One region of the Paenibacillus sp. NRS-1760 genome, then DNA from elsewhere that is predicted to be linked to it. Evidence: predicted binding sites of a transcription regulator. Region 1 holds the regulator's gene; the other holds the start of a gene.
The links. The regulator NrdR, encoded in region 1, represses ribonucleotide reductase genes. The targets are predictions, from matches to a motif close to AACACNATATATNGTGTT.
Positions count from the first base shown of each region.

Region 2: ACIFSR_RS28190 (adenosylcobalamin-dependent ribonucleoside-diphosphate reductase) is a predicted target of NrdR. The motif match lies at 2,943-2,960, and genes of this name have one in related genera.

Region 1 covers NZ_JBITPK010000020.1:152,966-169,273, forward strand. The annotation lists gene pstB (phosphate ABC transporter ATP-binding protein PstB) at 1-700, shown strand, start outside; gene phoU (phosphate signaling complex protein PhoU) at 809-1,468, shown strand; gene ACIFSR_RS27600 (GGDEF domain-containing protein) at 1,659-3,197, shown strand; gene ACIFSR_RS27605 (EAL domain-containing protein) at 3,194-4,414, shown strand; gene polA (DNA polymerase I) at 4,519-7,197, shown strand; gene mutM (DNA-formamidopyrimidine glycosylase) at 7,246-8,088, shown strand; gene ACIFSR_RS27620 (MntP/YtaF family protein) at 8,229-8,951, shown strand; gene coaE (dephospho-CoA kinase) at 8,967-9,563, shown strand; gene ACIFSR_RS27630 (lytic transglycosylase domain-containing protein) at 9,560-10,126, shown strand; gene ACIFSR_RS27635 (alpha/beta-type small acid-soluble spore protein) at 10,234-10,452, opposite strand; gene nrdR (transcriptional regulator NrdR) at 10,596-11,078, shown strand; tRNA gene ACIFSR_RS27645 (tRNA-Ala) at 11,195-11,271, shown strand; gene ACIFSR_RS27650 (TetR/AcrR family transcriptional regulator) at 11,675-12,304, shown strand; gene ACIFSR_RS27655 (FtsX-like permease family protein) at 12,360-14,681, shown strand; gene ACIFSR_RS27660 (ABC transporter ATP-binding protein) at 14,686-15,444, shown strand; gene ACIFSR_RS27665 (DUF4265 domain-containing protein) at 15,550-16,029, shown strand; gene ACIFSR_RS27670 (hypothetical protein) at 16,154-16,308, shown strand, end outside.
Region 2 covers NZ_JBITPK010000021.1:7,637-23,944, forward strand. The annotation lists gene ACIFSR_RS28190 (adenosylcobalamin-dependent ribonucleoside-diphosphate reductase) at 331-2,880, opposite strand; gene ACIFSR_RS28195 (DEAD/DEAH box helicase) at 3,158-4,984, shown strand; gene ACIFSR_RS28200 (YqhG family protein) at 4,981-5,940, shown strand; gene ACIFSR_RS28205 (hypothetical protein) at 6,065-6,958, shown strand; gene ACIFSR_RS28210 (YqzE family protein) at 6,949-7,143, opposite strand; gene ACIFSR_RS28215 (N-acetylmuramoyl-L-alanine amidase family protein) at 7,280-7,981, shown strand; gene ACIFSR_RS28220 (divergent polysaccharide deacetylase family protein) at 7,946-8,851, opposite strand; gene ACIFSR_RS28225 (xanthine phosphoribosyltransferase) at 9,061-9,651, opposite strand; tRNA gene ACIFSR_RS28230 (tRNA-Leu) at 9,734-9,817, shown strand; gene ACIFSR_RS28235 (DUF2199 domain-containing protein) at 10,017-10,511, opposite strand; gene ACIFSR_RS28240 (transglutaminase-like domain-containing protein) at 10,773-11,381, shown strand; gene ACIFSR_RS28245 (GNAT family N-acetyltransferase) at 11,421-12,305, opposite strand; gene ACIFSR_RS28250 (hypothetical protein) at 12,428-12,631, opposite strand; gene ACIFSR_RS28255 (ADP-ribosylglycohydrolase family protein) at 12,768-14,147, opposite strand; gene ACIFSR_RS28260 (MBL fold metallo-hydrolase) at 14,178-14,990, opposite strand; gene ACIFSR_RS28265 (sugar phosphate isomerase/epimerase family protein) at 15,071-15,913, opposite strand; gene ACIFSR_RS28270 (Gfo/Idh/MocA family protein) at 15,951-16,308, opposite strand, start outside.

The DNA.
Region 1 (16,308 bases):
TTTGAAGGATGTAACACTAACGATACCTGAGAAAGCAATCACTGCATTCATCGGTCCATCCGGCTGCGGAAAGTCAACTTTGCTTCGTACACTAAACCGTATGAACGATATGATTCCGGGCACTCGGATCGAGGGAGGTATCGCCATTGGCGGTACTGAAATTTACTCGAATGAAGTGGATGTTGAAACACTGCGCAAAAAGGTCGGCATGGTATTCCAACAGCCGAACCCATTCCCGAAATCAATCTATGATAACGTGGCATACGGTCCTCGCCTGCATGGTATTACTAGCAAGCGCGAGCTCGATGAAATTGTAGAAACAAGCTTGAAATCCGCGGTATTGTGGGATGAAGTAAAGGATCATTTGAAACGTTCTGCATTCGGTTTATCTGGTGGACAGCAGCAGCGACTTTGTATTGCCCGCGCACTTGCAGTAAACCCAAATATTTTGCTTATGGATGAGGCGACATCAGCGCTTGACCCGATTTCCACGCTGAAAATTGAAGAGCTTGCTCAAGAATTGAAAGATAAATACACAATCGTGATGGTTACTCACAACATGCATCAGGCAGCCCGCGTATCCAATCAAACGGTGTTTTTCTTGAATGGCGAGGTCGTTGAATACTCGGATACGGAGAAGCTGTTCTCCAATCCAACCGATCAGCGCACAGAAGATTATATAAGCGGACGTTTCGGCTGAGCCAAACGGATCGTGGGAGAGAACTTTTATTCAAGAGGTTGAATCATATGATTTTGTCCTTGCGAATGATGTTGTTTTACAAACCTTGTAGGGGGAATGCCGTTCATGATGACCACGCGTAAAGAGTTTGACCAAGGACTAGAGCATCTTCATAATTTGCTGATTGATATGGGTACTTTTGTTGAAAAAGCGCTCGTAGAATCGATGGAAGCATTAAAAACCGTTGATGTTGACCGTGCGAAGCAGGTCATAAAGCTGGACCCGTCGCTTAACCAAATGGAAGAAAAGATTACGGAAATCGGTTCGAAGCTGATCGCTACGCAGCAGCCTGTTGCCAAGGATTTGAGAAGAATTCTGTCCTCGTTTAAAATCGCAAGCGATTTGGAGCGTATGGGCGATCTCTCCGTTGATATTGCTAAGGTTGTATTGCGTTTAGAGGGTCAGGAGCTAATAAAACCGTTAATCGATTTGCCGCGTATGGCAGAAATTGTTCAGCTTATGACATACGAATCCATTCAATCGTTTATTCAAGAAAACGTGGACCTGGCTTACAAAATGGCGAAGGACGACGATCAGGTTGATGCCCTGTATGGACAAATTACGCGCGAGCTTTATTCCCTTATGATGGAAAATCCTCGCAACATTACACAGTCATCGCTTCTCACGCTCGTCGGACGTTACCTCGAAAGATTCGGTGATCACGCGACGAACATCGGTGAGAGCGTCGTTTATCTCGTAACGGGCAATCGTCCGGATTTAAACGTATAACCTACTTAAAACATACTTAAGACCGCCCACACTTAGCTGCTGGACGGTTTTTTTGTTTAGGAGAAAAGAACTAAGAAAAATGTCGAATTTTACCGCAAGTTAATCCTTTTATGCATCTCCATTCACAATTGGCTGGTAAAGTAATACATAAAGGAACTGAAATAGACGATAGTCGATTGAGGGGATTGGCATGAATGGAGTCGGGGTTGGTTTATTCAATCGAGATATGCTCCGCAGCATAAAAGAGCGCTGGCATGAAGGCGGAATTGGTGTCATTTACGTCCGTTTTCGCCTCGGGAACACAGCAGCAGAATCAGCATTGCAGCTATGGGAGGGCACGGAGGCAAGGCTTTTCTGGCGTCAGCGCCTTGAATGGGATTACTTTTATTTATTTGATAGGCAGCAGAAGGATGAACCGATCATTCGAGTGGTCGAGAAAGCGATGGAGCGGCTTATTGATAGGCTAAGGAAGTCTGATGCAAAAAAAGAAGACGGGGCTGTCTCAGACACCGATCTGGAGGTAAGCATAGGTCTTTCAACTGCATACCCTCCAGCAACCGGCCGTTCCTCGGAGTCGGTTGTTTATCGGATGATTCTTGATGCGATGGAGCAAAGCGCATATAACGTTACTCTCGGAAGGAACCGCCAAGAATCTCTATCCGAAGGCAAACAAAAAATAGAAAACTACGGTCAGATCATAGGAGCAGGCGAGCCAGTGCAGCAGCTGCATTTGCCGGGGAACCATAGCCGAACCGTTCGAATTGGCGGGCTTGCTGCACCTTTTCCGATATTTCCTGCCCGGGCCAGGGTGTCCGAAGTTGCTTATTTTTTCGATACGAATGCGAAGGCGCAAGGCGCGGTCATTGTCGATAAAGGCAGACCAATTGGCATCTTAATGAAAGAGAAGTTGCATCAAATGTTAGCCGGCCAATTCGGGCTGCCTCTTTATTGGAACAGACCGATTGAGCGGATTATGAACAATCAACCGCTTATTGTGGATGAGCAGTTTACTGTAGAGCATGTATCTCAGCTGGCAATGGCAAGGGATTTCTCACAGCTATACGATGTCGTTCTCATTACGAAGGATGGACAGATGGCAGGAGCAGCTACAATCAGGTCTATCTTGGAATGCATGACGGCGCTTCGCACGGAGGCAGCACGAACAGCTAATCCGCTTACGGGGCTGCCGGGGAACGAGGAAATTCAGCTTGAACTGAGCCAGCGGATCGGACAAGGTGAGCCGTTTGCTGTCGTTTATGCGGACTTGGACTATTTTAAATGGTATAACGATTCCTTTGGTTTTGGGCTCGGTGATAATTTGATTCGCTATTTGGGAGATATTCTGCGCATGGAGCTTGATCAGCTCGGAGCAGGCGACGATTTTGTCGGACATATAGGCGGAGATGATTTCATCGTGGTAATGAGAGCAAATTCGGCGGAGCAACTATGTCAGGCTATGATAAAGCGTTTCGATAGCGGGATTAAAGCATTTTACGGCGGCGTTGAAGTAACGACGGTTGAGGATCGAGAGGGCAATCTCATTGATCAGGAGGGTGTAACGCTTTCTTTGTCACTCATGTTATGGGATGGCAGAGTAGCGCTTGCGGCAGATGATATTCCGAGGATTGCGGCAAAGCTGAAGAAACAAGCGAAAGCTCTTAAAGGCAGCGTCTATGTCATGGATCAAATTATAGGAATGCATCATGGAGAGGAACGGAACGGAAATTGAGACAACTACGGGACATATGGCGGCTAAACGATACGGAAAACGTGAGCTCGGGTCATCTTGGTATTATTTATTTATCATGGCAGTTTCCTACGGATGTTCGGAAAAATCACTTATCCGCGCAGCATGAGAAATGGCGTGTTTTTGCAGAGAATGAGGTGAAGGCTGCATTTGGAAGCTCTTTACTATATGAAGGGCTGCAATGGATGAAGGAGGATTTATTTATCCATATGCGTTTACCGGCCGGGCATCAAATGCTGCAGGAGGACTGGCTGCTTGAGCTGGCTTATAAGCATACCGCTGATTGGGAGAAACAATTTGCAGAGGAGATCTGTTATGAGGGGCTAGCTGGTGTGCTTGGGAAGCTCCATATTGGTGTATCTGTCGTACCCAATGACAATGACCCTGTGGATGGACTTGTCTGGTATGATGCGATGAAAAAAGCGATTTTGCACGGGCAATCCGCCGGATCGATGGAACGAAGCTTGAAGCGCCGAGCGCTGGAACGAGTCATTAGCGAGCGGCTTATTCAGCCAGTATATCAGCCTATCGTATCGCTGCTGCGCGAAGGAGAGGTATTTGGCTTCGAAGCGCTATCGCGTACGCTGGATCAAACTTGGTTTTCCGGACCAATGGAACTCTTTCAGTGTGCTGAGCAGGAGAATTTGACTTATAGCTTGGATAGACTGGCTAGAGAAAAGGCGATAGATGGCTGTCTGCGGCTCATGCCAGGGCAAAAGCTATTCATTAATGTGATGGCGCAAATTATGGAGGATCCAAGCTTCTCGCCTGGCCAAACGCTCAGTCTGCTGGAGCAGCATAAGCTATCGCCTCATCATGTCGTATTTGAAATTACTGAACGAAGCTCAATCGCAGATTTTGGCTCTGTGAAAAAGGCGCTGGAGCATTACCGAAGCCAAGGTTATCAAATTGCAATTGATGATGTTGGAGCGGGTTATTCGTCCTTGCAATCAATCGCTGAGCTGCGTCCTGATTATTTGAAGGTGGATCGGTCAATTATTCAGAATATCCACTTGGATGAGATGAAAGAGCATATTTTGTACACACTGGTTCAGATTGCAGCAAAAATGAATATTTCCATAATTGCCGAAGGCATAGAACTTGAAGCGGAGCTTGCGAAGGTGCGTGAGATGGGGATTGTATATGCTCAAGGTTATTTATTAGGCAGGCCTGCTCCATTTCATTCCATGATGATGTAACCGATACAAAAAAGGGCTATCCTATAGCAGCGATGCTTGGGAATAGCCCTTTTTGTGGTATACTTAAAGGTATGAATGTTACATAAAGAAGGTGTTGATTCCTTATGGAAAAATGGATGCTAATTGACGGAAACAGTATAATCTACCGTGCGTTTTTTGCTTTGCCGCCGCTTACGAATTCGGCGGGCAATCACACGAATGCGATTTTTGGGTTTACAACGATGCTGCTTAAGCTGCTTGAACAAGAAAAGCCGACTCATGTGCTGGTTGCATTTGATGCCGGCAAGGTCACTTTTCGCCATGAAGGTTATGCGGAATATAAAGGCGGAAGACAAAAGACACCGCCAGAGCTGTCAGAGCAATTTCCAGTGCTTAAGGAGCTGCTTCAAGCCTTTAGCATTTCGCAGTTTGAGCTGTCCGGTTATGAGGCCGATGATATTATCGGCACACTAACGAAGGCAGCTGACGAGAAAGGTGTAGAAGCTTTTGTCGTTACTGGAGATAAAGATATGCTGCAGCTTGCTTCAGACAAAGTAACCATTGCGGTAACACGCAAAGGCGTTAGTGATGTTGAACTTTACACACCAGAGACAATTCAAGAGAAATACGGCCTTGTGCCGATGCAAATTATCGATCTTAAGGGTCTCATGGGTGATACCTCAGACAATATCCCTGGAGTTCCGGGCGTAGGCGAGAAAACGGCGCTTAAGCTGCTGCATGAGCATGGATCGGTTGAAAGCGTGCTTGATAACTTGGACAAGCTGAAGGGCAAGCTGAAGGAAAACATTGAGAGCCATAAAGATGATGCTACGATGAGCAAGCGCTTGGCGACGATCTTCCGTGAAGTGCCTATAGAAAAGTCTATCGATGACATTCGTTATGCCGGGTATGATGGTTCGAAGCTGGCTGAGGCGTTCCGCAAGCTGGAATTCAAATCATTAATTGATCGCCTGGAGCTAGGTGCTGAAGCGGGTGATATGGATAAGGAAGCCGAAGCTGCTGCAGCTGATTTGAATATTAATGTGATCGAATCAGAAAAAGACGCAGAGATGCTGGATAAGCTTATTCAGCTGCTCCAGAAGTCGGACAAAAATGGCTTGTATATCGAAGCCATTGGAGAGAATCCGCATCATGCCGAGCTGATTGGCCTTGCTATCGCCAGCGATGAAGCAGTGTTTGTAATGCCATATTCAGTGCTTAAGCAGCCTTTCGCAGCGAAGCTTCGCGACTGGCTCGAACAAGCGGACAAGCCGAAATACGGCTTTGATCTCCATAAGGTGGAGCTCGCACTCAAATGGAGCGGAATCAGCTTCGAGGGTTCTGCTTTTGATGTGCAGCTGGCAGCCTATTTGCTTGATCCTACAGAAGCGAGCCAGACGCTAAGCGGAATTAATGAGAAGCAGGGGCTGTCGACATTGCCACCGGATGAAGCTGTTTATGGCAAAGGCGCGAAATTCAGAGTGCCTGATGCCGATACGCTTTACCGCCATTTATCGTTGAAAGCGGAAGCGGTTCGGAAGCTAGTGCCTCTGTTAACCGAAGAGCTAAGCAATACGGGCATGAGCAAGCTTTATTTTGACATGGAGCATCCATTGTCCCGCATTCTTGCAGGGATGGAGTTTCAGGGCATTAAAGTAAAGTCCGAGGAGCTGGAGGCGCTTGGCCGTAATTTGGAGAGTAAGCTGACAACAATCATTAGCAGCGTGTACAAGCTTGCTGGTACGGAATTTAATATCGGATCGCCAAAGCAGCTGGGTGAGATTTTATTCGAGAAGCTTGGCCTGCCTGCTAAGAAAAAGACGAAAACAGGTTATTCGACGGATGCTGAAGTGCTGGAGGAGCTTGCGCCTTATCACGAGATTATTCCGCTTATCCTGCATTATCGTCAGCTATCAAAGCTGCAATCTACTTATGTAGAGGGCTTGCTTAAAGAGGTGCGCAAGGAAACAGGCAAAATACACACGTATTACCGCCAGACCATTGCAGCTACCGGTCGTCTAAGCAGTCAGTTTCCTAACCTGCAGAACATTCCGATTCGTCTTGAGGAAGGACGCCAAATTAGGAAAGCCTTTGTGCCGTCCGAGCCGGGATGGTCCATCGTAGCGGCGGACTATTCACAAATTGAGCTTCGTGTGCTCGCACATATTGCTGATGATGAGAATATGAAGGAAGCGTTCATTAAGGACATGGATATTCACACCAAAACAGCGATGGATGTATTCGGCGTAACTGCCGAGGAGGTTGATTCCAACATGCGTCGTTCGGCAAAAGCGGTCAACTTCGGCATTGTGTATGGCATCAGCGATTTTGGCTTATCGCAAAACCTTGGCATTTCCCGTAATGAAGCTGGAAAGTTTATTGCGGATTACAAGGAGGTTTTCAAAGGCGTTCGCCAATATATGCACGAAATCGTTCAGCAAGCGAAGCGCGACGGGTATGTGGCCACACTGCTTGAGCGCAGGCGTTATTTGAATGATATCAATGCTTCTAATTTCAACTTGCGATCCTTTGCTGAACGTACGGCGATGAATACACCGATTCAAGGTACTGCGGCAGATATTATTAAGCTGGCCATGGTCCATATGGACGCTGCGCTGCGCGAACGCAAGCTGAAGAGCCGCATGCTGCTGCAGGTGCACGATGAGCTCGTGTTCGAAGTGCCGCAAGAGGAGCTGGAGCTGATGAAGACGCTTGTGCCTGAAGTGATGGCTGGGGCGCTCAAACTTGATGTTCCTTTGAAGGCCGATATGAGTTTCGGTGACAATTGGTATGAAGCAAAGTAACCCACTGGCGGGCAGTTTCGGGTATAATGGTTGTTGAGGTGAGGAGAAATGCCTGAATTGCCAGAGGTAGAAACAGTTAGAAGAACATTAATTGAACTTGTAGCGGGAAAACGAATCCAATCAGTAACCGTTAGACTCCCGCGTATTATACAGCGTCCAGCAGAACCTGAACAGTTCGCGGATGCGCTTGTCGGACATACGATCCAGACGGTTGAGCGACGCGGCAAGTTTTTGCGGATCATCTTGGACGGGCTCGTACTTGTATCGCATTTGCGAATGGAAGGCCGATATGGGGTTTTCCCATCGGAAGAGCCGATTGAGCTGCATACCCATGTCATCTTTCATTTCGAAGATGGCACGGATTTGCGTTATAAGGATGTTCGCCAGTTCGGTACGATGCATTTATTCCAAGAAGGGCAGGAGCTTGAGCTTCCGCCGCTTAACAAGCTTGGTATAGAGCCGCTTGAGCCAGCCTTTACGCTTGAAGCGCTTCGCGGAAAACTCGAGAAACGCGCGACTAAGATTAAGCCGCTATTGCTTAATCAAGAGCATATTGTCGGTTTGGGCAACATCTATGTAGACGAAGCTTTATTTCAAGCACGCATACATCCGGAGCGAACACCTAACACATTGAAGCCGGCCGAATGGAAGCGACTTTATGAAGCGATACGCACGACACTGGGAAATGCGGTTGAAGCAGGCGGTTCGTCCATTAAATCGTACGTTAATGGACAAGGCGAGATGGGAATGTTTCAGCATCAGCTGCTTGTATACGGCAAGAAGGATGAGCCTTGTCCAACCTGTTCAAGACCGATCCATAAATTTGTCGTTGGCGGCCGAGGTACGCATATTTGCAATAAATGCCAGACACTGCAAGCAACAGCAAAATAATACGAATCGCAGCAAATGTTAACCAGCATGCACAGTCAAATACTCCCCGCATATGATAAGTGTGTTACGAACAATAGGCGGATGTCTACTTACAGCTTCTTGTAAGCCGGATCGCCGCTGTGCGGGGAGGGACTAAAACATTGTTCGCGCATGTAGTTTCACTATTAGTTCTTGCTATTGCTGTTAGCGTAGACGGTTTTGGTGTTGGCGTTACTTACGGTTTGCGAAGAATCCGCATACCGATCGTGTCAATACTGATTATTGCTTGCTGCTCTGGTATTATTATTTATTTGTCCATGCAGGTTGGCGGATTGATAACCACGTTCCTGTCTGAATTCGTTGCGCGTCTCATTGGCGCATGTGTCCTCATGCTGATTGGTGTCTGGGCGCTATTGCAGCTTAGACGAAACAAACAGCAGCAGGATGATGTGAGGCATGAGCACGTAGAAACCGCAGTACAAGAAAGTGCTGCTTCGGCAGAAGCTGGTGCAAAAACACATGCCGGAGAGATCGCGAGTGCTGCGCTTGTCGTTATGGTAGAGCTGAAGCGTCTAGGGCTCGTTATTCAGATTTTGCGCACGCCACAGTCGGCTGACGTCGATAAATCAGGCACCATCTCTGCATCGGAGGCCGTCATGCTTGGCTTTGCATTATCACTTGATGCATTTGGAGCAGGACTTGGGGCTGCGTTGATCGGATTGCCTTCCTTACTTACGGCTTTAACCATAGCGGCGGCGAGTGCGCTTTTTCTTGTAGGCGGCATCCGTTTTGGCTTTCGTTTCTCCGCTTGGAAAGGCATGCAGACATTAGCTATGCTGCCAGGCATATTATTAATCATAATCGGAATCATGAAGCTGTTATAATTTGAGGTGAAAAGGATGATAATCGGATTAACCGGCGGTATTGCCAGCGGCAAAAGCACAATCGCAAACATGCTCGTCGAACGCGGTGCGCTGCTGGTCGATGCCGATCAAGTCGCAAGGGAGGTTGTACTTCCCGGGGAACCAGCATTAGAGGCAATCGCCTCTACGTTTGGACAAGCTGTCCTTGAAACGGACGGTTCTCTTAACCGCAAAGCTCTCGGCGAAATTGTGTTTCGCGATAAACAATCACTAGCAAAGCTTGAATCCATAACCCATCCAGCTATACGGGCGCGGATGCAGCAAACCATACATACTTACGCAGAGCAGTATCCAGAACGATTAGTAGTAGCTGACGTGCCGCTGCTATACGAGACGAAGCAGGAGAATCTGTACGAAGGTATTTTGGTCGTATATGTACCCGCTGAGCTTCAGAAAAAACGCTTAATGGAACGAAACCAATTGCCTGAAGAAGAAGCAAGCCGGCGCATCGCATTGCAAATGGATATTGAGCAAAAGAGACTGAAAGCGGATTGGGTCATCGATAACAGCGGATCGCTGGAGGAGACGCAGCGTCAGCTGGATGAATTTTGGAAAAGTAAGTGTTTGCCATGAGGGTATTCCAAAAGAAAAGGGTGCTGCTTGTCCTACTGCTTGGTTTATTGACGATTTTATTTCTCAAATCAGATTGGCTTGCGGAGTGGATGTATCCGGTTCATTACAAAGAAGACATTCGTGCAAGTGCTTCTAACTATGGCGTTGAGTCGCATTTAGTGGCTGCTATTATTCGCAGTGAAAGCAATTTTCAGACAGGCAAGGAATCGAAGAAAGGTGCACTGGGCTTAATGCAAATTATGCCTGATACGGCTGCATGGGTCGTTCAAAAGGCAGGATTTCAAGCCGTAACGGATGACATGCTTATGAATCGTGCGGACGTTAGCATTGAGGTTGGCGCGTGGTATTTAAGATCTCTTAGTCAACAATTTGATCAAAATAAGATAGCTGCAATTGCTGCATACAACGCAGGTCCAGGAAATGTTCGCAAGTGGCTTGACTCGGGGACTTGGGATGGAACGATCGAATCGGTTAAAGAAATTCCGTTTGGAGAAACTAGACACTATGTGCAGCGAGTCATTTACTATTATAATAAGTATAAGGACTTATATCCGAGTCTTTAATGGATGATCCTTAACGATAACGAAAATAAATGAAGCCTTGGAGGCTCGTCTCTTCATGGACGAGCCCTGCCAAAGCTTCGGTTATTCATACAACTTTTAATGAATCATTATTTGTATTGACCAGCAAGGGATTGCTCGGCAATTTGCACTAGGCGACGGGTAATGTATCCCCCGATGGAGCCTGCGTCTTTTGTAGCCATGTTGCCGTAGTATCCGTCTTGCGGAATTGCGATGCCTAGCTCTTGAGCAACTTCATATTTCATTTGGTCAAGGGCAGCTGTCGCTTGTGGCACTACCAATTGGTTACTGCTGCGGGATGCGCTCATGTATGTTCACCTCCTTGCGGTTGGTAAAAGTATTATGTGCAAAAATCTGAACTTCATTACAGGAATTACATGGAAATTAAAATTTTTTTTCGAAGAGTCCATTTTTGAGGCTCAAGCGACTAAGAAAGGAGGCAATACGCATCATGAAATGCCCATACTGCGACTATGCCGGAACGAAAGTATTAGATTCAAGGCCCGCCAACGAAAACAAATCCATTCGTCGCCGCCGTGAATGCGAAAAGTGCAGCCGCCGCTTCACGACATTCGAAATGATTGAAGAGACGCCTCTGATCGTCATCAAAAAAGATGGCAGCCGTGAAGAGTTCAGCCGTGACAAAATATTGCGGGGTCTTATCCGCGCCTGCGAGAAGCGTCCGGTTCCTGTGGAGCGCCTAGAGGTAATCGTATCCGAGGTTGAGAAGGAGCTGCGCACAACGGCACATGCCGAGGTTGATAGCAGCGATATTGGTGGAATCGTTATGAACGAGCTTTATCCTGTAGATGAGGTAGCTTATGTCAGGTTCGCATCTGTTTATCGCCAATTCAAGGACATCGATATGTTCATGAAGGAGCTCAATAATTTGCTGTCCAAACACCCGCTCAATGGTATGATAGATAAAGATTGACAGTTTTGACGACCCTATGCTAAGATCAATCTTGTCGTCATTTGGGGCCTTAGCTCAGCTGGGAGTCCACTTATGGTTGGTTACACTACCATAAAGAACTGCATAAGAATGATCACGGGGAATTAGCTCAGTCTGGGAGAGCGCTTCGCTGGCAGCGAAGAGGTCAGGGGTTCGAGCCCCCTATTCTCCACCAACACTTTAAACTTAAACGGCAGAGATGCCGTTTTTTTTTTTTTGTATTGATTTGATTTTGTTGCAACACACCAGACATGTGGAATGATTGATGGTACGAAAATGAAAGAATGAAAAGTGACAGATTCAGTACTGTTATTGCCTCGACACATGTGAAGAATTCAGCATAGTGGAGGCGATGAGAGTTCAAATCCCCTCGCCTCCACCAATACCATCAGAGAAGACACTGTGTTAGGTGTCTTTTTTGCGTTGTGTAGAGACGAGACACGGGATCGCTTTTGTCAGGGGTTCAGTCCGTGCCTTATTTACTGAATCTGCTTGACAACATCATAGAATAATATGTTATTCTTTAAAAGAAAGATTTATAGACAGGCAGTCGGTCGGTTTGTTGAGGAGATGTAAAGATGAGAGTTGTAAAAGAAGCTCAGGAACGCAGGAACGAAATCATTGACGCAGCTGATGAGCTTTTCGGCCAGAAGGGCTTTGACGGCACAAGTACAAACGATATTCTCGAAAAGGTCGGCATTGCGCGAGGAACATTATATCATCACTTTAAGTCGAAGGTGGATATTATGGACGCGCTGATTGAGCGGTATAGTGTCCGTCTTTTAGGCACGGCGCAGGAAATTGCAACAGACAATAGCATACCTGTAGTCGAGCGCATTATTCGCGTTGTTATGGCACTGAACTTAAGCGGCGGAAGCAGCAAGGAAATTATGGAGCATATTCACAAGTCGCAGAACGCGCTTATGCATCAGAAAATAGAAAAGGTCATTATCAATGGCGTTACGCCGATACTGACGGGAATCATCCACGAGGGCATCCAGCAGGGACTGTTCCACACGCCATACCCGTATGAATGCATGGAAATGGTCGTGATTTATGCGAATACCGTTTTTGATGATGATATGGTTCAAATGACGAACGAGGAGCGTGCTTCACGCATACAAGCCTTTGTTTTTAATGTAGAAAGGCTGCTTGGTGTCAAAAGCGGAGGCCTTATAGATGTAATGCAGATGTTTGACGGTGGATAGAGGAAGCGACGAATAAATCTGGAAAATCCCTAGGGAAATAATACAGAGGTGACTTATGTTTAGCAGAATAATCCGCAATGACATTTTTAAGAGCAAAGCGATAACGGTGACAACAATGGTATTTGTCGCTGCCTCAGCTATGCTTGTTTCACTCGCGGCGATACTCGTTGTCAATCTCTCTGGCGCGCTGGATACGCTAATGACACAAGCTAAAACTCCACATTTTATGCAGATGCATTCGGGTGAGATTGATACTGCGAGGCTTACGGCTTTTGCGGAACAAAACAGCAGCGTCGATGAATTTCAAGTGGCGGAATTTCTGAACATTGACGGAGCGGAGATTATATTGGGCGATAATTCGCTTGCGAACAGCGTTCAGGACAACGGTTTAAGCGTACAGAGCGGAAAATTCGATTATCTTCTAGATCTGGACGGGAACGTCATCAACGTATCTGACGGTGAGATTTATGTTCCGGTAAGCTATTTGAAGGATAACACTGCAAAGATTAGTGACAAGGCCGTAATAAGTGGAAAAGAATTTACCGTTAAGGGATTTCTCCGCGATTCGACAATGAATTCTTCGCTTTCCGCATCAAAGCGATTTCTTGTAAGCAGCAATGACTATGCGGAAATAAAAAGCCTTGGAAACATAGAGTATCTGATTGAATTCAGATTAAAGGATATGTCGGCGTTAGGCGCATTTGAAACGGCATATGCCTCCGCAGGACTTGAAATGAACGGGCCAACGGTTACATATTCGCTTTTTAAAATGATGAATGCCATTTCCGACGGGATGATGATTGGGGTTATCCTTCTGGTAAGCCTGCTTGTCGTGGTCGTCGCATTCATGTGCATACGCTTTACGCTCCTTGCAAAAATCGAAGACGATTATCGCGAGATTGGTGTTATGAAAGCTATAGGGCTGCGTGTCTCGGACATCAAGAAGATTTATCTAGCGAAATACATGGCAATTGCGGCGGCAGGCTCTATTCTCGGTTTTGTTCTTTCATTTGTTTTCAAAGGCATGCTTCTTGAAAATATACGGCTTTATATGGGGGAAAGTAAAAATTCTTCTTTTGCCGTGGTTTTAGGAATTATCGGTATATTGTTAGTATTCCTTGCCATTATGGCCTATGTTAACGGAGTGCTGAAACGCTTTCGGAAAATTTCAGCCGCGGAAGCCATACGCTTTGGCACTTCCCAGGACAAAAACAGGGGTGCTAAGCGTTTTACCCTGAGCGGAAGCAGACTGTTTAACACGACGAATATTTTTCTCGGTATCAAAGATGTTCTCTCAAGGAAAAGACTATACGCCACAATGCTAGCTGTGCTGGTGATTTCGGCATTTATCATGATTGTTCCGCAGAACCTGTACAACACGATTTCCTCAAAAAGCTTCATCAGTTATATGGGGATTGGAAACTACGATCTGCGCATACAGACCAACAATATCGATAATATCTCTGGAAAAGTCACTGAAATCGTTGAGACGATGAAAAGCGATCAAGCCATATCAAAGGTTGGCGTTCTTACAACAAAAACATTCAAGGCAAAAACGGAAAACGAATCAGAGGAAAATATTAAAATTGAGCTTGGCGACCATTCGATATTTCCTATCGTATATTCCAAGGGCAAAGCACCCGCAGCAAATGATGAAATTGCATTTTCGACTATATATGCCGATGAGATGAGCAAAAAGGTTGGCGATGTCATTACGCTGGTGATTGAGGGACTGGAGAAAGATCTCACGGTTAGCGGAATCTATTCCGACATTACCAACGGTGGCAAAACCGCCAAGGCTGTATTTGCCGACAATTCAGCGGGCATTATGTGGAGCATTGTCAGCGCTGAACTTTCGGATAAATCCCTTGTTGACGTGAAGGTTGCGGAATATGCGGACAAGTTTGATTTTGCAAAGACTTCAGACATTGATGAATTTGTTACACAGACCCTTGGCTCTACAATAAGCTCCGTCGAAATGGCCTCCTACGCCGCCGTCGCCGTTGCGTTAGTTATAACGGTACTAGTTACATTGTTATTTATGAAAATGCTTGTGGCAAAGGACCGATATTCGATTGCCGTACTGAAAGCATTCGGTTTTACAAACTCGGATATTAAGGCGCAGTATGTTTCGCGTACGGTATTCGTTCTGATTGTCGGAATTGTTCTCGGCACGCTTCTGGCAAACACTCTCGGAGAGATGCTTGCGGGTTTAATTATTTCGTCGTTAGGAGCGTCCACGTTTAATTTTGCAGTAAATCCTCTTTCGGCGTATCTGTTTAGTCCGCTAATGATGATTTGCGCGGTACTTATCGCAACAATGATCGGCACATCGGGCGCGGGACAAATAAAAATATCCGAAAATATAAAGGAGTAGACATATGACTAAGATTATTATCGGTGATCATATAGTAAAGTCTTTCGGCGAGGGCGATGAACAGCGTAATGTTCTTGATGAAGTGTCCGTTGAAATAAACGAGGGCGAGTTCGTTTCGGTTATGGGACCTTCTGGCTCGGGAAAATCGACGTTATTGTTTGCATTGAGCGGAATGGACAAAGTTGACAGTGGAAAGGTCGTTTTTGACAGCAGGGAATTATCGGCGGCCTCTGAGAATGAGCTTTCAGATATACGTAGAACAAAAATGGGATTTGTTTTTCAACAGCCGACTATGCTAAAAAATCTAAATATCCTTGACAACATCATTCTTCCATCAATGCGCGACAACAGAAAAAACGCCGAAAAAATATCAGAGAAGGCAAGAGTGCTTATGAAAAGGGTGGGCATTGCGGAGCTTGAAAAGCGAGATGTTACACAGGTTTCGGGCGGTCAGCTTCAACGTGCGGGAATATGCCGCTCACTTATGAACAGCCCGAAAATCATTTTCGGAGATGAGCCGACGGGTGCGCTCAACTCAAAATCTGCGGAGCAGATTATGGATATATTTTCTGAAATTAACGCAGACGGCACTGCGGTTATGCTTGTAACTCACGATGCAAAGGTTGCGGCGAGGACAGAGCGCATTATGTTTATGCGAGACGGAAAAATCGTAAGCGAACTAAACTTTCCAAAGTTTGACGGGACAGATATGGATGGCAGGGTCGATAAAGTATTGGTGAAAATGTGGGAAATAGGAATATGATTTGATTAAAAATAAATGATCTAACCGGAATCAAATATACAAACGACTCAAGGAGGTCCGTTATGTTAGCGGAATTTATCCTAAGAGGTAGATGAGGAGCATCGTATGGAAGATAAATTAACATTGATTAAGGTTATTGCTGACACAAATTCACAAGGAACTGTTTTAGAAGAGCTTCCTGCAGAATACCTAAGCGATCAAAAATTCAAATTATGTGCATCACCAGGGCTAGCTCTAGGCCTTGCGAAAGGAGATACAATAAAACTCCATCCGAGCGGAGATTTTGAATTAATAAAACATGGTGGAAATTTCTGCATTCAAATTTACAACGAACAGCCTATCAAAGAAAAGATAAAAGCAGCTGAATCTATAGTCAAGCGAGAGCTTTCGGGTTCTTTAGATGGATTTCATAATGGTTCACTTGCCTTCACCGCTCCCATCAGCAATGGATTTCATGCCACCAATAATGTTTTCAATAAAATTAGAAATTTATTGGATTCTGAATACTATTACTCTAATATTTACAAAAATCCATATAATTTTGACGATGAAGAGTTAGTTAGTTGGGCTAGAGATCTGGATTAATTGGTTCGACAGATTGCAGATATCACCAATGCATTACATTTTGATATTCATTCTGACGGATGGATCAAAAAAAATGATGCGTGACCATAATATACCCAAAAGCTCAAGAAGTACAGGAGGCAGTATGATAGATGAAAGGCATCTTGTTTATTTCAAAGAACTCTTAGAAGGAAATTCTGAAATCTCTTTTAGGGCATATCTTTCAAATAATGAAGATTCTTTACGCAAGCAATTTTCTCCAGCAAGATTTGCAAGACTAAAGTTTAAGTCAATTGATGA
Region 2 (16,308 bases), on a different contig from region 1:
ATTGCTGAGCAATCTCATCCAAATGTGGAGTCAAAACATTAGATTTTTGTTTTTAAAATTGTAAACTTATTCATTAACGCTGCGATTTCATGGGGGGACCCATCGATCAGTTTGGTAATCGGAGACATATGGTATATTTTCAGAAAGCTGTATACAATCCCTCTATAATTGCGAATAAACTTAACTTGGTTTGCTGGTATTTGCTGGAGCGTCATCATATCTTTCCAGAGCCAGCCTAACTCTTTTGCATTATTGGAAAGACTACACAAATTAAAAAAGAGAACCATGAGGTTCTCTTTTTTTGCTTACCTAATTCATTTCTATACCCTATCAATTACACTTGCTAAAGCCGCACTGCGTACACTGCTTGCAGCCTTCTATATTAATAAGCGCTGCTGAGCCGCAAGAGGGGCACAAATCAACGGAAGGAGTGTCTACAGCAGATGTGGAGATCGCCGGATAATCCGCAGACGCTGCTGCTTCTTCTCTTTGTACTATTTTCGCTGCCGTCTCCTGCTCCGTCCCATTCTCCATATGAATCTCAAGCGATTTTGCAACGGCATCCGCAATGGACTCCACTCGGTTAACTCCGAATCCTATCGCTCCCGATCCGCCGATCCCTTTCAAATGTTTGACGAGCAGCTTCACCTTGTTTCCATGATCGCCATAACGCAGAAATAACGAACACACACGCCCTAATGCCTCAGCCATCGCAAACACATCCGAACCTGCCTTGCCTACGTTCAAGAAAATTTCTGCAGGTGTGCCATTGAGATCATTTATCGTAATATAAGCCATGCCAAATGGTGTGTTCACCTTATAGGTCGCACCCCGCAGCACCTGCGGTCTGCGTTTATACTGCTTATCGAGCTCCTGCTCAGGTTGTGCGGCTGCTGGGATAACGGCTTCCACCAAATCCGCATCAAATGGTGCTTCTGTTTTCTCTTCTTTTGATGACGTAGAGAGAACTTGAACATCACGACTGCCATCTCGGTAAATCGTCACACCTTTGCAGCCGAGCTCAAAAGCAAGCTCATACAATCTTCCTGTTTCTTCCACTGTGAAATCTGCCGGGCAATTCGCTGTTTTGGAAATAGAGCTGTCCACCCAGCGCTGAATAGCCGCCTGTACCCGAATATGATCCTCAGCCGACAAACTCATCGAGGTTACAAAATAATCTGGAAGCTCCTCCCCCGGATGAGACGCCTTCCAAGACGCTGCAATCGGAACATCTTGTTTATCAAAACCAAGACGACTTTGACGATAGTATTCGAATGCAAAATAAGGCTCGATTCCCGTAGACGTTCCGACCATTGTTCCCGTGCTGCCAGTCGGCGCTTGTGTAATGACCGTCACATTTCGCATGCCGTTCAGGGTCACATTGTCGCCAATCTCCGGAAATTCAGCTATCAATTGCTTCATAAATCCGCTCTGAACATATTTATCCGCTTCAAACGCTTGGAACGAACCTTTCTCAGCAGCGATTTCCGAAGACGCCAAATAAGACTCCCTAGCCATAAATCCATACAGCTTATCTAGAAAAACCAATGACTCTGCGCTGCCGTATCGGATACGCAGCTTAATCATAAGCTCAGCTAGTCCCATCGTTCCGAGCCCGATACGCCGCTCAAGCTTTTGATTGCGCTCATTTTCTTCAAAATGATAGGGTGTTTTGTCGATGACATTATCAAGAAACCTTACAGACCAGCGTGTAACTTTAGCAAGTTCATCCCAAGCAACGTCATGCTTCTCTTCATCATAAAACTTCGATAGGTTTACAGCTGACAAGTTACAGACGCCCCAGCCTGGCAAGCCTTGTTCACCGCAAGGGTTCGTACTAATAATAGGATTGAAATACCAGCTGTTCGACATTTGATTATAATACTCCATAAAGACAACGCCTGGCTCGGCTGACTTCCATGCGGATTCAATAATCGCTTGCCATATTTGACGAGCGCGCACCGTTTTGTATGGGATAACCTTTTTGCCAAGCTTGCGCCATGCATCCAGATCGCCGGTCCAGAGCTCGTTATACTCTATATCTTTGGTATCTGGAAATACGAGCTCCCATTCCAAATCTTCCTTTACAGCCCGCATAAAAGCGTTGCTGATACATACCGACAGATTGGCATTTGTCACTTGACCCATCGTTTGTTTGACCGTTATAAACTCTAATACGTCCGGGTGCCAATCATTGATCATAAGCATCAAGGCACCGCGGCGGCTGCCGCCCTGCTCAATGAGTCCCGTTGCATAGCTAAACAACCCGCCCCATGACACAGCACCGCTCGATGAACCGTTAACACCTGCAACTATCGCTCTTCGAGGTCGCAGTGAAGATAAATTCATCCCAACACCGCCGCCGCGCGCCATAATTTCTGTCATCTCCGTGAGCGTTGTCATGATGCCGCCCCGGCTATCCTTCGGTGAGGGAATGACATAACAATTAAATAGCGTCAGCTCTTCACTCGCTCCAGCCCCCGCTGCAATTCTCCCGCCTGGAACCAGCTTCCAATCATCTAATAAGTATCTGAATTTGTCCCGCCATTCCTTTTGTTTCTCTGATCCATCTTCAACGGATGCCATTGCATCTGCAAGACGATCCCACATTTCCTCAGGCGTTTTCTCAATCGTCAGCGTAAGTTTCTCTGTTGTAGACTCCACATGCTCGCCGTTTCTAAGCTTTACGGTCACCTTGCTGCCATCACGGCCGATAACTTCTCCGACTTCCTTGACAGGAAATTTCGGATCATCCTTCGTTAGAACAAGCACGATATCTCCGATCGCCGTTTTACTCGTATCTGCATTTTTCCACGCATATCGATCCAAAAAGATTTTTTCACTAAGGCCCTCAAGCCGATTTCCACCAGACATCTCCATCGCAGCTGCTTCCTCCCTCATACTAACGTGCTGAAGGCATAGGTAAGATCAGATATGCTTTTAGCACAATATATTGTGTCATAAAACCATTATACTATACTACATATTGATTTTCATGCTCATTTGTGGCGAAATTTAGCAAACCTGTCCGCTTACATGCCCACTCTCGTTATATTGCTAGTCCATCCTCTTTTTTAAGCAGCATCTTATTAATATTAGATGAAAAGGCAATACTAATAACAACTTATCCCTTTTACTGCGGAAGGAGCTGTACTAGATGACATTTCAGACGACGCCGCAGGCTGCCTCAGGTGAAGCAGGCACTGCCGCCTTTACTTCTCGCAAGCTTCATCCTTTAGTTGAGCTGCAGCATGACCGCTCTTGGTTTGAAGAACTGCAAAACCGTTTAACAAAAGGCGGCCCATGGGATGATTGGACGTTATATCAGCTCGCTATGGAAGCCGAGCAAGCGAAACGAATTGAAAGCTTCGAAGAATTGTTATGCTTGCGATCTCTTCCAGCCTTCGAGCCAATGGCACATCAAATCAGCACAGCGCGCAAAGTGGTGCATGAGATGGGCGGCCGTGCGATTTTAGCCGATGAGGTTGGGCTTGGCAAAACGATCGAAGCAGGACTCGTGCTCAAAGAATATATTGTGCGCGGTTTAGCTAAGCGTATTCTCATTCTTGTCCCCGCTTCCCTTGTGCTTCAATGGGTGCGTGAGCTTAATCAGAAATTCGGCATCTCAGCCGTAGCTCAGAAGAAGGAGCATACATGGGGATATGATGTAGTTGTCGCTTCTATCGATACCGCAAAGCGTGATCCGCATCGCGAGATTGTGCTTGGAACAGATTATGACATCATCATCATCGATGAAGCACATAAGCTGAAAAACAAGAAAACGACGAACTATCAGTTTGCTAATCTTTTACGCAAAAAATATTGCTTGCTCCTTACGGCTACCCCAATCCAAAACGATATGGACGAGTTGTTCAATCTCATTACACTGCTCAAGCCTGGTCAGCTGGGAGGTCAAAGTGAATTTGCAGCAAACTTTGTTGTCGACAAGCGGCTTCCGAAAAATGAAGATCAGCTGCAGGAAGCACTCTCTGGCGTCATGATTCGGAATCGGCGCGGGGACGGCGGCATTCATTTCACGAAACGTTTTGTCAAAAATATACCGCTTACTCTCTCAGAAGAAGAGAAAGCGCTGTACGACGCGGTGACGGGCTTTGTCAAGGAACGGTATGAAGAAAGCGGCGGCGATTTATCGAGCATGCTCTCACTCGTTACCCTTCAGCGTGAAGTTTGCAGCAGCCGAGATGCGGTTTTTCTAACGCTTGTAAATCTATTTAAGAAAACGTCCGAGGACTCCCCGATGCGTCCAAAAATATGGGAGCTTGTAGAAAAAATTCGAAATATCAAAGCCAATACCAAAGCAGAAAAAGCGATGGAGCTTGTCAAGGAAATGGACGACAAGGTTATCATTTTCACTGAATACAGGGCTACTCAGGAATATTTGCTGCAGTTTTTCCGCGCTCAAAATATGATTGCCGTCCCTTATCGCGGCGGTATGAACCGCGGCAAAAAGGATTGGATGATGGATTTATTTCGCGGGCGCGCGCAAATCCTCATCGCAACGGAAGCAGGCGGCGAAGGGATAAACCTGCAATTTTGCCACCACATGATTAATTTCGACCTGCCTTGGAATCCAATGAGAGTCGAACAACGCATTGGACGGGTGCATCGCCTCGGGCAAAAGGAAGATGTAAAAATCTACAATCTGTGCACAATCGGTACTATTGAAGAGCATATCGTCAACCTATTGCATGAAAAAATAAACCTGTTCGAGCTTGTTATTGGCGAACTGGATCATATTTTGGAACGCTTTGAAAAAGGGGATGGCTCGCTGGAGCAGCGGCTTGCACGCATGCTGCTAGAATCGGGCAACGATACGGATTTAAAACAAAAAATTAATCATTTGGGCTCCTCCCTCAGCCGCATTCGTGAAGAGGTGCTGACAGGCGAAAACCCGCTGCCGACAAGTCCCGACCTGCTAGTGAATTTGGATACGCTTGGACAAACCGTGGAGGTGCAGCCTTGAACGAAAAACAGGTGCACAAATTTGTAAACCGCTATTTAGAAGCTACCGAATGCTCAATTTTAGAAAAATCACCAAGCCATTTCACGGTGAAGCTCTCTCCTCACGCCGACCGTGAACTTACGAATCGTCCCTACTACTGGAGCTTCGTCGATCGTGTTAACGCAGAACCAGAGACGATGACGTTCTTGTTTGTTACGGACAAAAACAAATATGACGCTGCCGAGGAGCTCAAAAAAATTGAAGTCGTGAACACCGAACAGGATGCTGCGCTGAACGCGCAAGATACAGCAGCGAATGTCGCTCTTGGGCGTTCGCTAGGCTTCATTCACGGCAGCTTGGCAGCACCCGTTCGCATTCCGCGTGAAGACTTGTTTTTTGGCGCACGCAAGCTCGAGCAAATATTTGATGCTGCAAAAGCTAAGGGCAGCTTCGTCCATTTGTTTCAGGAGCCAGACAAACGCTCGAACAATCCCTTTACCTCGACCCCTTACACAGCATGGCTGTCTGTCAATATGCGGGTAGAGTTCGCTTGTGATCGCAAGCGCGAAGAAATTCATAGCTACGGTGTCTCGCTCGCGACTGGCCAATGTGTGGAGCATTTCTACGATCGCTTGCTTACGCACAAGCTTACGCCTCGCCTGCCGGCAAATATTCACATTACCAAAAATGGCCTCTCCTTCAATAAAGCGCTTAGCATTGTAGAACAAATGCTGGAGCGCAAGCTTCGCAGCTATGATTACAGCTGGGCTGAGAGTGCATCAGCAAGGTTGAAGGAAGAGCTTGACCGAATTAATGGCTACTACGAGCCGCTTGTTAAGAATGCAATCGAAGAAAACAAACCAGCGATTGAGGAGCAATTCGCTCAGCGTCAATCCGAAATCAGATGGCAATATGAGCCTAGGGTGACTGCGTCCGCCATTAACTGCGGCATCTTTCATCTCGAGGGTATCGATTGACATGGATCTGACGTTATCCGCAGCAATACGTCAAAAAAAGGCGGTCACAAGGCCGCCCTTACGCGACAGGTTGCAACAGCCTTCTTAAAGCTTGTCCTATACAATGATATGGAGGTGATTAATTATGCCAAAAAAATTCATCAAGCTTACAGCGGCATGTGTTTTGACCGCTATTGTATTGTATGCAGGCGGATTGCAGCCACAAGCTGCTGCGGCCGTTTCTAATCCTACAACCGTTTATGAGCCTGTTCAGCAGCAAGCGCAGCGATGGGTTGAAGAACTAGCTGTACAGCCTTCTTTTGCCGCGTGGAAGAAGTCGACGCTTATTGTTTCTCCTATTGGCCCTGGAACGCATAGCTGGCTTGTGCTTGTCATGCAAAATAAAAATACTGTCGGTTATCTTGTCATTAATGCGGTGGAGTCAGGTGGATATCAGCTAGGCGAATATGGAACAAACAGTCATCCATTATTCGATGAAAGTACCCTTACCAGAGCGATTAAGCAACTTGAGCTTCTAAAGCCTGCAACCCAAATTGATCGAATATATGTTCATCCTCTCCTTGCCGCATGGAAAATAACGACAGAGAAAGAAACGTATTATGCAGATGCTGTCAGCGGTGAATCGCTCCCTGCCAAGAAGGAGGATTGGACAAATGCTGCTGCAACTAAGCTTGATAAAGCGGCTCCATTACTTAACACTCAGAAAGCAGTCCTTATTAAACATGTTTCGCTGCCGTCATTTAATCCATTCGATAAGCTTCCCTGGCTAACGAATAAACCCATCACAGTAAGCTCTAATTCCTACACACCTCTCTTTGCCAAAATAAACAACAAAGAACAGCTCCGCTTTACCGCTGAGCTGTTTGATGGCCAGATGTTATATGTCTGGTCTGTCGTCGGGTATAACAAATGGGATAACGGTCAAATCTATGTTGCTCTTGAAGCAAGCGAGGATGGTTCTGATCGCCGCTATATTCCCCTTCAGCTTTTAATCGAGCTTGGTCACTTTTACCGATGACGCTCAGCCCGTCCACGCCACCATAACATTACACTCACTGGTCCCCATCCGAACCAACGCGTCAGCCAAGGCTCTCTCCGAGATTTGGCTAATACGTTGGTTTGTTTCCGTTCTTCCCTTGGTGTCTCTATATAATTTATAAATTTTTCGGTCATAAATTTTACGTATTCATCGCCTTTTGCCATGCTAATCAGTCCTTTCAATACCGTATGAATTAATAATTTAAGTTTGCCCCTTAACCATCCAATCTAAACATGCATGAGTTTCCCTCCAAACAGCCACGCTAACCGTATGTCAAAGAAATCTGGAGGAACAATCAGCATGTTTCGTAAAATGGCACTAACCTTTGTTGTAATATGGCTGGCTGCTTCCAGCAGCTCATCCAGCGCTTTTGCATGGCCACTTTTGCCGGTAGGCTACAATCAAGATTGGGCGCTTCCGTCAACTGTCGTCATCATTGATGCTGGGCATGGTGGGATTGACGGGGGAGCCTCATCAGCTGATATTTTAGAAAAGGACATTAACTTAGCTGTTGCGCGTAAGCTGTATTTTATTTTGCGAAGCCAAAACATACCGGCTGTACTCAATCGAACCGGCGACTATGCACTCAGTGACGATAATCGTTGGCATAATTCACGCTCAAGACATCGTAAAGATTTATCGCAGCGCCGGCAATTAACCGATGAAATTGAAAGTGAACTGCTCATTAGCTTGCATGTCAATTGGTCTAAGAAAAGTATGCAGAAAGGCCCTTTAGTACTGCATCAGAGCAGCGGTGAAAGCTCATTGCTTGCATTTTGCATACAAGATGCACTTAATCGACAACAAAATACGGCTTTCCTCCCAAGGGAAGGAAAACCGTTTTATTTACTTAGAAGGGTACAGGACCCTGCTGTAATTGTAGAAATGGGCTTTATTAGCAGCGAGCATGATCGTACGATGCTGACAGATCCGCAGCGTCAGCAAGAAGTTGCTGAAGCCATTGCCTTAGGGATTAGGCAATACAAGTGGATCGTTCATTGATTCTCCGCCAATAAGCGCAGTCAGCTTCACGAATCTCACAGTAGGCTGCATCGCAGGTATGGACTGATGAAGAACCGAGGAGGTATATTTCCCAGGAGCTCCAACATGTCCGATCGTGATGCAGCTGTCATGTGACTCCAAATGCTTGCGAAGCACGCCGATTTGCTTAGATATATGCTGAACGGTATAAACGTCATCAAGAAAAACATCATTGGAGACTGTCGGCACGCCCAGCTCTTTGGCTAATTTGGGAACAACCGTTTTGAAGGTGGTCCGGCTATCTAGAAAAAAGAGCCCCCGCTCCTTGCACACGCTTAGCACAATTCGCATCATTCGTTCATCTGCTGTCACCTTTGAGCCCATATGATTATTCATGCCAATGGCATGAGGCACATCGTCAATGGCATCCTCTACCCGTTTACGCACCTCTGCATCGCTTAAATCAGTCGTAAGCGCTCCAGGGCCCAACCAGCTTTTTAGTCCTTTGTTCGGTTCCATCGGCATATGAACAATGACATCGTGGCCAAGCCTATACGCTTCCTCTGCATCCTTCTTAGTCGTTGGCATAAAAGGCATAATCGCCGCTGTAATTTTGACTGGAAGCTTCATCATTTCCTCTGTTCCGCTCATGTTATTGCCAAAATCGTCAATTACGATTGCCACTGGCTTCCGTTCATCCACCTGCGCAGCCGCACTTATCCCTTTAGCTGAACTTTGAGCAGAAACATGATTATAGCTGAGCGGGCTCGTAGCAGCTGAAAATGCACTCAGCAGCAAGACTGTCGCAGCTGTCTTAGCAACCGATGACCATCTCATTTTACGAAATTTCTGTATTTCTCTTTCCTCAATTACATTATGCTGTCTGCTCATTGCTGCACGCACCTTTCACCGTTTGCTGTTATTGTTTGTGAAAATGCTGGAAAATATGCGAATGCAGCATAATATCAGAAGCATAAACCTAACTTATAAATATATAAAAAAAAGAGACCTGATTTAGGCCTCCCTTGTCATTGAATCCTATTTATAATTTGTTCGAACTTAAATTTCTGTGAGCAATTTAGTTACATACAACTTGTTGTTTAAGCGTGAGTGACTGGATGAGGAGCGAATGATACTTTTCCGCCTGTTAATGATGCCACTCTTGCCAATGAATGTACAAGATAACCATGCTCGATCAGCTTTTCACGACCTGGCTGGAACGCCTTCTCGATTACGATGCCAATTCCGGCTACCGATGCACCCGCTTGCTCAACGATCCGAGCCAATCCAAGTGCTGCATCACCGTTCGCTAGGAAGTCATCTATAATGAGGACACGATCTTCAGCTGCCAAAAATTTGCGTGAAACAGTAACTTCACTTTCCTCTTGCTTCGTAAAGGAATAGATTTTCTCGGTATAGAGATCATCTTTAAGTGTCAGTGACTTGCGTTTACGCGCAAATATTAATGGCACGTTCATTTGCAGAGCGGCCATAACCGCAGGTGCGATGCCTGAAGACTCCAGTGTGAGCACCTTCGTAATTCCTTGTGCTTCGAATAGGGAAGTGAATGTTTTACCTATGGCAAGCATAAGCTGCGGATCTACTTGATGGTTTAAGAATGAATCCACCTTCAATACATTGTCATTAAGGACGATTCCTTCTTGCATAATTTTTTGCTCTAATTGCTCCACAGCATTTTCCCCCATTTTTATAAAATATTGTTGACTATTCCAGCTTGTTCATGATACGATATTTTTTGTTAAAACATGTTTTGCGGTCGTGGCGGAATTGGCAGACGCGCTAGATTCAGGTTCTAGTGGTGTAACAGCCGTGGAGGTTCGAGTCCTCTCGACCGCATCCTTATTGGGTTTATAGACTATTTTAGACGATGTTTAATCTAGTGGTCAATATGAGACAACATTTTGTAAATTTAAACCACTTTGTTATCATGACACTTAATTCATGATAACGAAGTGGTTTTTTTGTTGCGTAATTTTGCGATTCACTCATTTTTATTGAAAATAAATGTTCATAAAAGTCAGTTTTCATTGGCTATTCAATCGTTCATGTGGTGATTGGTTAAATGAGCAATCTCTATTACTCTCTCCATTGTAATTCCTTCTCTTTGTTCAACTGCAAGGGGATGATCCGTCTGTTCCAGTTCTATTAATGGAACGGCGCCAACTTCTTGTGTATGTACCATTGTTTTCAACGACAGTGTTGATATTGGATATATTGAAAGTTCCGTCGACAACCAACCAAAATATGGCTGCTCATTTTCTCTTCCTTGTACATTCAATAATTCATTGGATTTCAAAAAATTTTCGCCACTAAGTGAAACCCAAACACTCCATATAAATTTTTCATTACTATTAATAATTGGTATTTCAATGTGTCCTCTAATATAAAAAAACTGTTCATCAATTACGCAAAAATCTCTAATTAACTCTGTTCTTTGCTCTTCTGGCACCTTGTAAAAATAGTCTGGTGCTTCAATTCCGTAACATAAAGGGACTTCTCTTAATTCGTTGTTGCAATGAGGGCATTTCATCGTTTCTACTCCTGCCTGTTTTCTAATATTTAATAACCACTAAATTATGTTAATTCTTAAAGCACTTTACTTCTATATTTTACCGCATATAATTGCATTTTCTCAATAATAATCCGTTCTATTGTACCATATTGCATTTCATTATTCAGTCATAAAAACTACTAGGTCAACAACGGTTGAACGAAATTAATTGTTGTATATTAATTCATTTATATGCATAATAATTCCTAAGAATAAACTAATAACTGGAGGCATTATGCTATGAACATATCGTGTGAATCGGATAACATATTAGATTATTTGGAGGAAACAGAAGTCATCGATTTCAGTCATCCGGCAATCAACGATTTATCAGATGGATTATTTTCTAGATCTTCTAACGAAGTCGATTTTATAAAAAATGCTTACGAATTTGTTCGAGATCAAATAGCGCACTCTTGGGACATTCAAAGCAATCGGATAACATGCAGCGCTTCAGATGTCCTATTTTATAAAGAAGGTATTTGTTACGCCAAATCAAATTTATTATCTGCACTGTTAAGAAGCAAAGGGATTCCAACAGGATTTTGTTATCAGCGACTTACAATCGGGGATACACCCGACACAGGATACTGCATTCATGCTCTTAATGCCGCTTTTATCAACAGCATTGGAAGATGGGTTCGCTTTGATGCTCGTGGAAATAAAGCCGGCATTGCTGCGGAGTTTTCTTTAACTGAAGAAAAATTAGCTTTTCCTATACGGCAACAATATAACGAGATAGACTATTTAGAAATATATAAACAGCCTAACTCTAAAACGATTCAAGTACTTAAACAAAGTACAAACGCTATTCATATGTATTTGAATGGATTGCCTTCCGAGCTTTAGCTTCATTTCCAGGCACTTTTCAGCATCCATAAGTATTGTTTAATAACCGTCGGGTGGAGCACTTAGTCTTGTATCCGGTCTAAAATATTTAATATAGTGGTGGTAAAACGCCGTTTCTTCAAACCCAAGGCTTTCATATAACGTTTTCGCAAAATTACCTTTTGCAACGTCAAGGATTACCTTTTCTTCACCCCTGCTGATGATTTCATTAACCAGGTATTTCACAAAAACTCTTCCATAACCGCGTGATTGATGTTCTATGGAAATTGCAACGGTACATATTTTATTTCCTTCAATTTTTCCTATGGCTACTATAGTATTATCAACTATCATTACAAACATATTATTTTTATTTTGTGCAAACTGCTCGCGTTCCCATTCCACAGGCTTATAAAAAAACGAAGGATACAATCCTATACGCTGTCGCATATGAAAGAAAGCTAATTCGCAAATTCTATCCCATTCAAAATAATCATTCTCTTCATAATTTCTAACTATGATGTTATCTGAGGGGAATGATTCACCCTTACGCTCCATAATGTATGAGGATAAATATAATCTGTATCCGTTATTGTCCAAAAGACTGATTAAATCAGTGTCATGATGAGAACATGTAAATAGGGTATGCTCTACTTTTTCATTTGGAATAAGCATTTTTTCATATTCTTGTATTAGCATTGAGCCGATATCCGCTGCATCATGCTCTTTGTTAACATATAATATGGCCTGAGGTTTTCTGCCGAAACCATTAAATGAAAGAAACCCAATGCTTGAAGTATTATTGAGTGCAACCAAAATATTATCTTTGTTACTTTTTTCATCATTATAAAATATATTCAATAGATGATTGTAGTTAAGCAGCATGCGTTCGATTTGAGCTTTATCTCTTTGAGGATCATATTTTTGTATAATAATTTGGTTCAATTCTCACACCTCGATTCTGTTTTAGTTCAATCCATACACTAGTCAAAAACTCTTTCGAATTTCTCATTCTTAATTAAATGTCCAATTAGCTCTTCAATACTTCAACAAAACTCTATTAACTCTTAAAAAAATAAATTTTTTATGCTGTCATTGATTTTCTTATCTACATTTTCTCTATCAGCACTGCCTTGATCGTAGGCTTTATTTAATTCTTCAGCAATTTTCTCAGCAAAAAATATATCCGTCATTCCTTTTATGATCTCTTTTCGGCCAGCTACAATATCCCATTTCTGTTCTATCGCATTCAATCTAACTTCATAACGCATCGAATGATCTCCTCCAAATATAGCTCTTATTATAAGATGAAATGATTACCCTTTTCTCCCAGTATACAATAAACCCAACACCTTGGCGGTATTGGGTTTATTGTTTTTGTATCGCTTTCAAATTATAGCAACTCCATTACTTCAAATAAGGATTATTTGCAATCAACTTCACCGTTCGCTCTGCCAAATGAGAAAGAGGCACGATGCCGAAGCCATCTACGCCTGAACGAATTTTATCGTTTAACGGCTTTACCCATTTCTCGGGTAGTTGGCTCGCACCTTTTTGCATACCTACGATAGAACCTGAGGTAGCCGCATTGCAATCCGTGTCAAAGCCCGAAATGATTGCTAAACCTATTGTTGCTTCCAGGTCACCTTCACCATACAGCAGAGACGCGGCTACAATCATCGCATTTGAGATCGTATGGCACCAATGATGTGCATTGCTTTCATCATATTTATGGTGGATACGCTCTACTACTGAATCAAAGGTCATCTGCTCCTCATACCAGCGTAACACCGTCCGAATATCGTCTGCAAGCCTGCAATTTGCAGGAATTTGACCGAGACCGGCTCTGATCACATCCTGCCTGTTGTCCGTCACAGCAGCCATTGCCAGCATAGCTGCAGTCCACATGGCGCCGTAGATGCCATTTTTCACATGCGAGATCGAAGCATCTCTCCAAGCCATTTCAGCTGCTTTCGCTGGATTCCCAGGATTAATGTAGCCATACAAATCAACACGAATCTGAGCGCCAATCCACTCTCTATAGACATTGCGATATGTAGCTGAGAGTGGTGGATCTAAGCGATTAACGAGATTTCGGTAAGCAATGCGTTCTGCAGTACAGGTGCGCAGCAATGGCAACAGGTTAAGCCATGTTTCTGCTACATCGTCAGGAGAGAAGTCATAGCCGAATTTTTCTAATACAGCAAGGCTGATGATCGTATAATTCATATCATCGTCCTCGACCATATGCTTCACATTATTAATCCAGCTTACGAGCTCGTTTCCATACGACCCGCCCTCGTTGATGACGCCGTACTTTTCCGCAATTTCCGGATCAATTTCGGATGAAATATAATAATGAACTGGTAAATTGTTTGTTTCCTTTAACAAGCCTGTAATTCGTTCCTTTCTCCACCCTTCGATCGGCTGCCCCAATAAGCAGCCTGCGGATCGACCGAGCCAGGCACCATACATTTTATCTGCCAAATCTTCATAAAGAGCAGGTTGTTGCACCGGAAATTCGGCAACTGGTCTTTCCGCTACTATTTCCGGCAGGTTAGAGGGCTCAACAAAAGGGAAGTCAGCTCTTAAAGGCAGCTTCCCCATTTCGTCGATATAAGCCGCAGCCATTTGTTCACGTTGCGGGTCATTCCACTCCATGGAAGCCAGCTTCTCATACGTAGCAGCCAATTCTGCGCTGATCTGTTTCCCCTCGTCCATTGCCTGCTGCCTTTCAATTTCAACATGATGGCTGTATTGCAAGTAGTACTGTTCGGAGGCTTTCATGAACGGCATTCACTCCTTTCAGGAACCTTATTATAGCTGCAAAATCATACCGTCAAAAGCTACTATGATATCCTCTTGATCAAAAAACTGCGTAAGATCATCGTGCAGCAATTCTATATTGTGAGAGAAATGTGTGACCACAACCTTGCTATCCGGGCTGAATATCCCATTGCTGCGTAACCGGTTCCTAATATCAAGAACGGCTGCGATGTTGAGATGTCCGCCTGTAAACGGCAGATGGCCGTTCGTACAATCCAATATGGTGAGGTCCAATTTCGTCTGTTCCAGCCATCGCCATGTTTCTTCAGGAAGAAGCCCGGTATCGTGTCCATAAAAGATACGCTTCCCATCCTTTTCGATTAGAAAGAGCAAACAGGTTTCATCGGGATCATGATTTGCCGGCAGCGCCGTCACCTTGGCGTTTCCGGTATCGACGGTTTCGAACAGATCTATTTTTCGCAGCACCAACCGCTCTGCATCTGGTCTGCCAACAGCATCCCGGCATTTGCGAATGACAGCATCGTGGCCGTAAACATGCAACGGCGCATCCAATCCATGAGCATAAACAGGCATCCGCATCTCTAAATCCTCTGCACGAAGATGATCCAGATGCGTGTGCGTGATGAACAAATCCTTCACAAGACCGAGATCGATGCCGCCCGTCAAAACATGATGAAGCGTATCTGGCGGAAAATCAACCTTTAACACGCCATCAATAAGGACGGAGCTCCGTGTTCTCACATTTTTACCGCCAAGTTCTCTTGCCTTCAAGCAGTGCACACAACGACAAAACATCGCTGGAAAACCTTCCGCAGCAGCAGTGCCAAGAAAATGCACCTTCACGATATATCTCCTTCCAAATCGTTTTTAAGTTTTGGTCGTAGACACAATCAACTAACTATCCTTTATCATTTAATGCTTTCTTAAAGGCCTGCCACTATTCGTGTTACATGATTAACCGCTTCAATAGAGCCAAGCTTAGGCTCTTCTTCGCCTTCGAACTCTACGGTAAGCCACCCGTCAAAACCTGATTTTTTCAGCTCGCCGAAAATATACTTCAAATCGACAGCGCCTTCTCCAGCAATTTTCCCTAGAAACAGCTCCCCCGTTAAAGCCCTAGTGACGCTGCCAGCCGTACCTTCCGGCACTGGTAAAAAGTCCTTAACATGCACATGACCAACATACCCATTCAGCTCATCAATCGCATCGCTAGAGCTTTGGCCAACGAGCAGAAAATTTCCGGTATCGAACGTGCTTCGCAGCGCCTGGGAATTAACCTGTTGGATAATAGCCATAACCTGGTCGCTGCGTCCTGCAAATAACCCGTGATTTTCTAGGCAAAGTGTGACACCCTTCTGTTCGGCATAATCAGCCGCTGCACGAAGTCCATCAATTACGAATTGCATTCCCTGCTCAAACGATATGGAGTCATTGGGCAAATCCCCTGAGAATACACGAACGACCTTGGCTCCAAAATGAACAGCTGCGTCGACAGCATCCGTTACTTCCTTTAATTGTGCTTGCCTTTGTGAATCATCTGCTACCACAAAGTTGTTGCACGCGCTGAAGCATGCAACCTGCAACCCATATTTACGAAGCGCTTCATCAATTAATGGGATATCCTTCTCCTTTTCCTTCCAAAAACAACTGAGCAGCTCCACTCCCTTAACCCCTGTCTCGGAGGCAAATGCTAGAAAATCAACGGTATCCCATTTTCCTTCATACCAATATTTATGCACGCTCCACATACTCAAGCTAACGTTCATACCAATCACGCTCCTCATGGAAATTAGAAGTGCCAAATCAAACTTGATAGTCTGCTGAACGATATATTGCTTCAGTCAATTGGATAACCTTCCTAGCATATTCTCCCGATACCAATATTTCATGTTCTCCTCTGATCGCGTCAATGAAGCTTTTATCCTGATTCGTGCTTTGAGCTGGCAGCTGAACTGGCAGAACGCCATCCTTATAGGTTGAAATCTCAATTCTGCCATTCTCGAGATAGATCACGCCTAAATCGCCGCAGAAGGAATAAAACTCCTTATAGCCCGGTACATAACCAATAATGTTCAGCGCAGCAATGGCACCCTCTTCAAAGGTGATGCTCGTAAAAGAATCGATTTCCACCGGTGCACCATGGCTGCTGAGGGTCGACTTC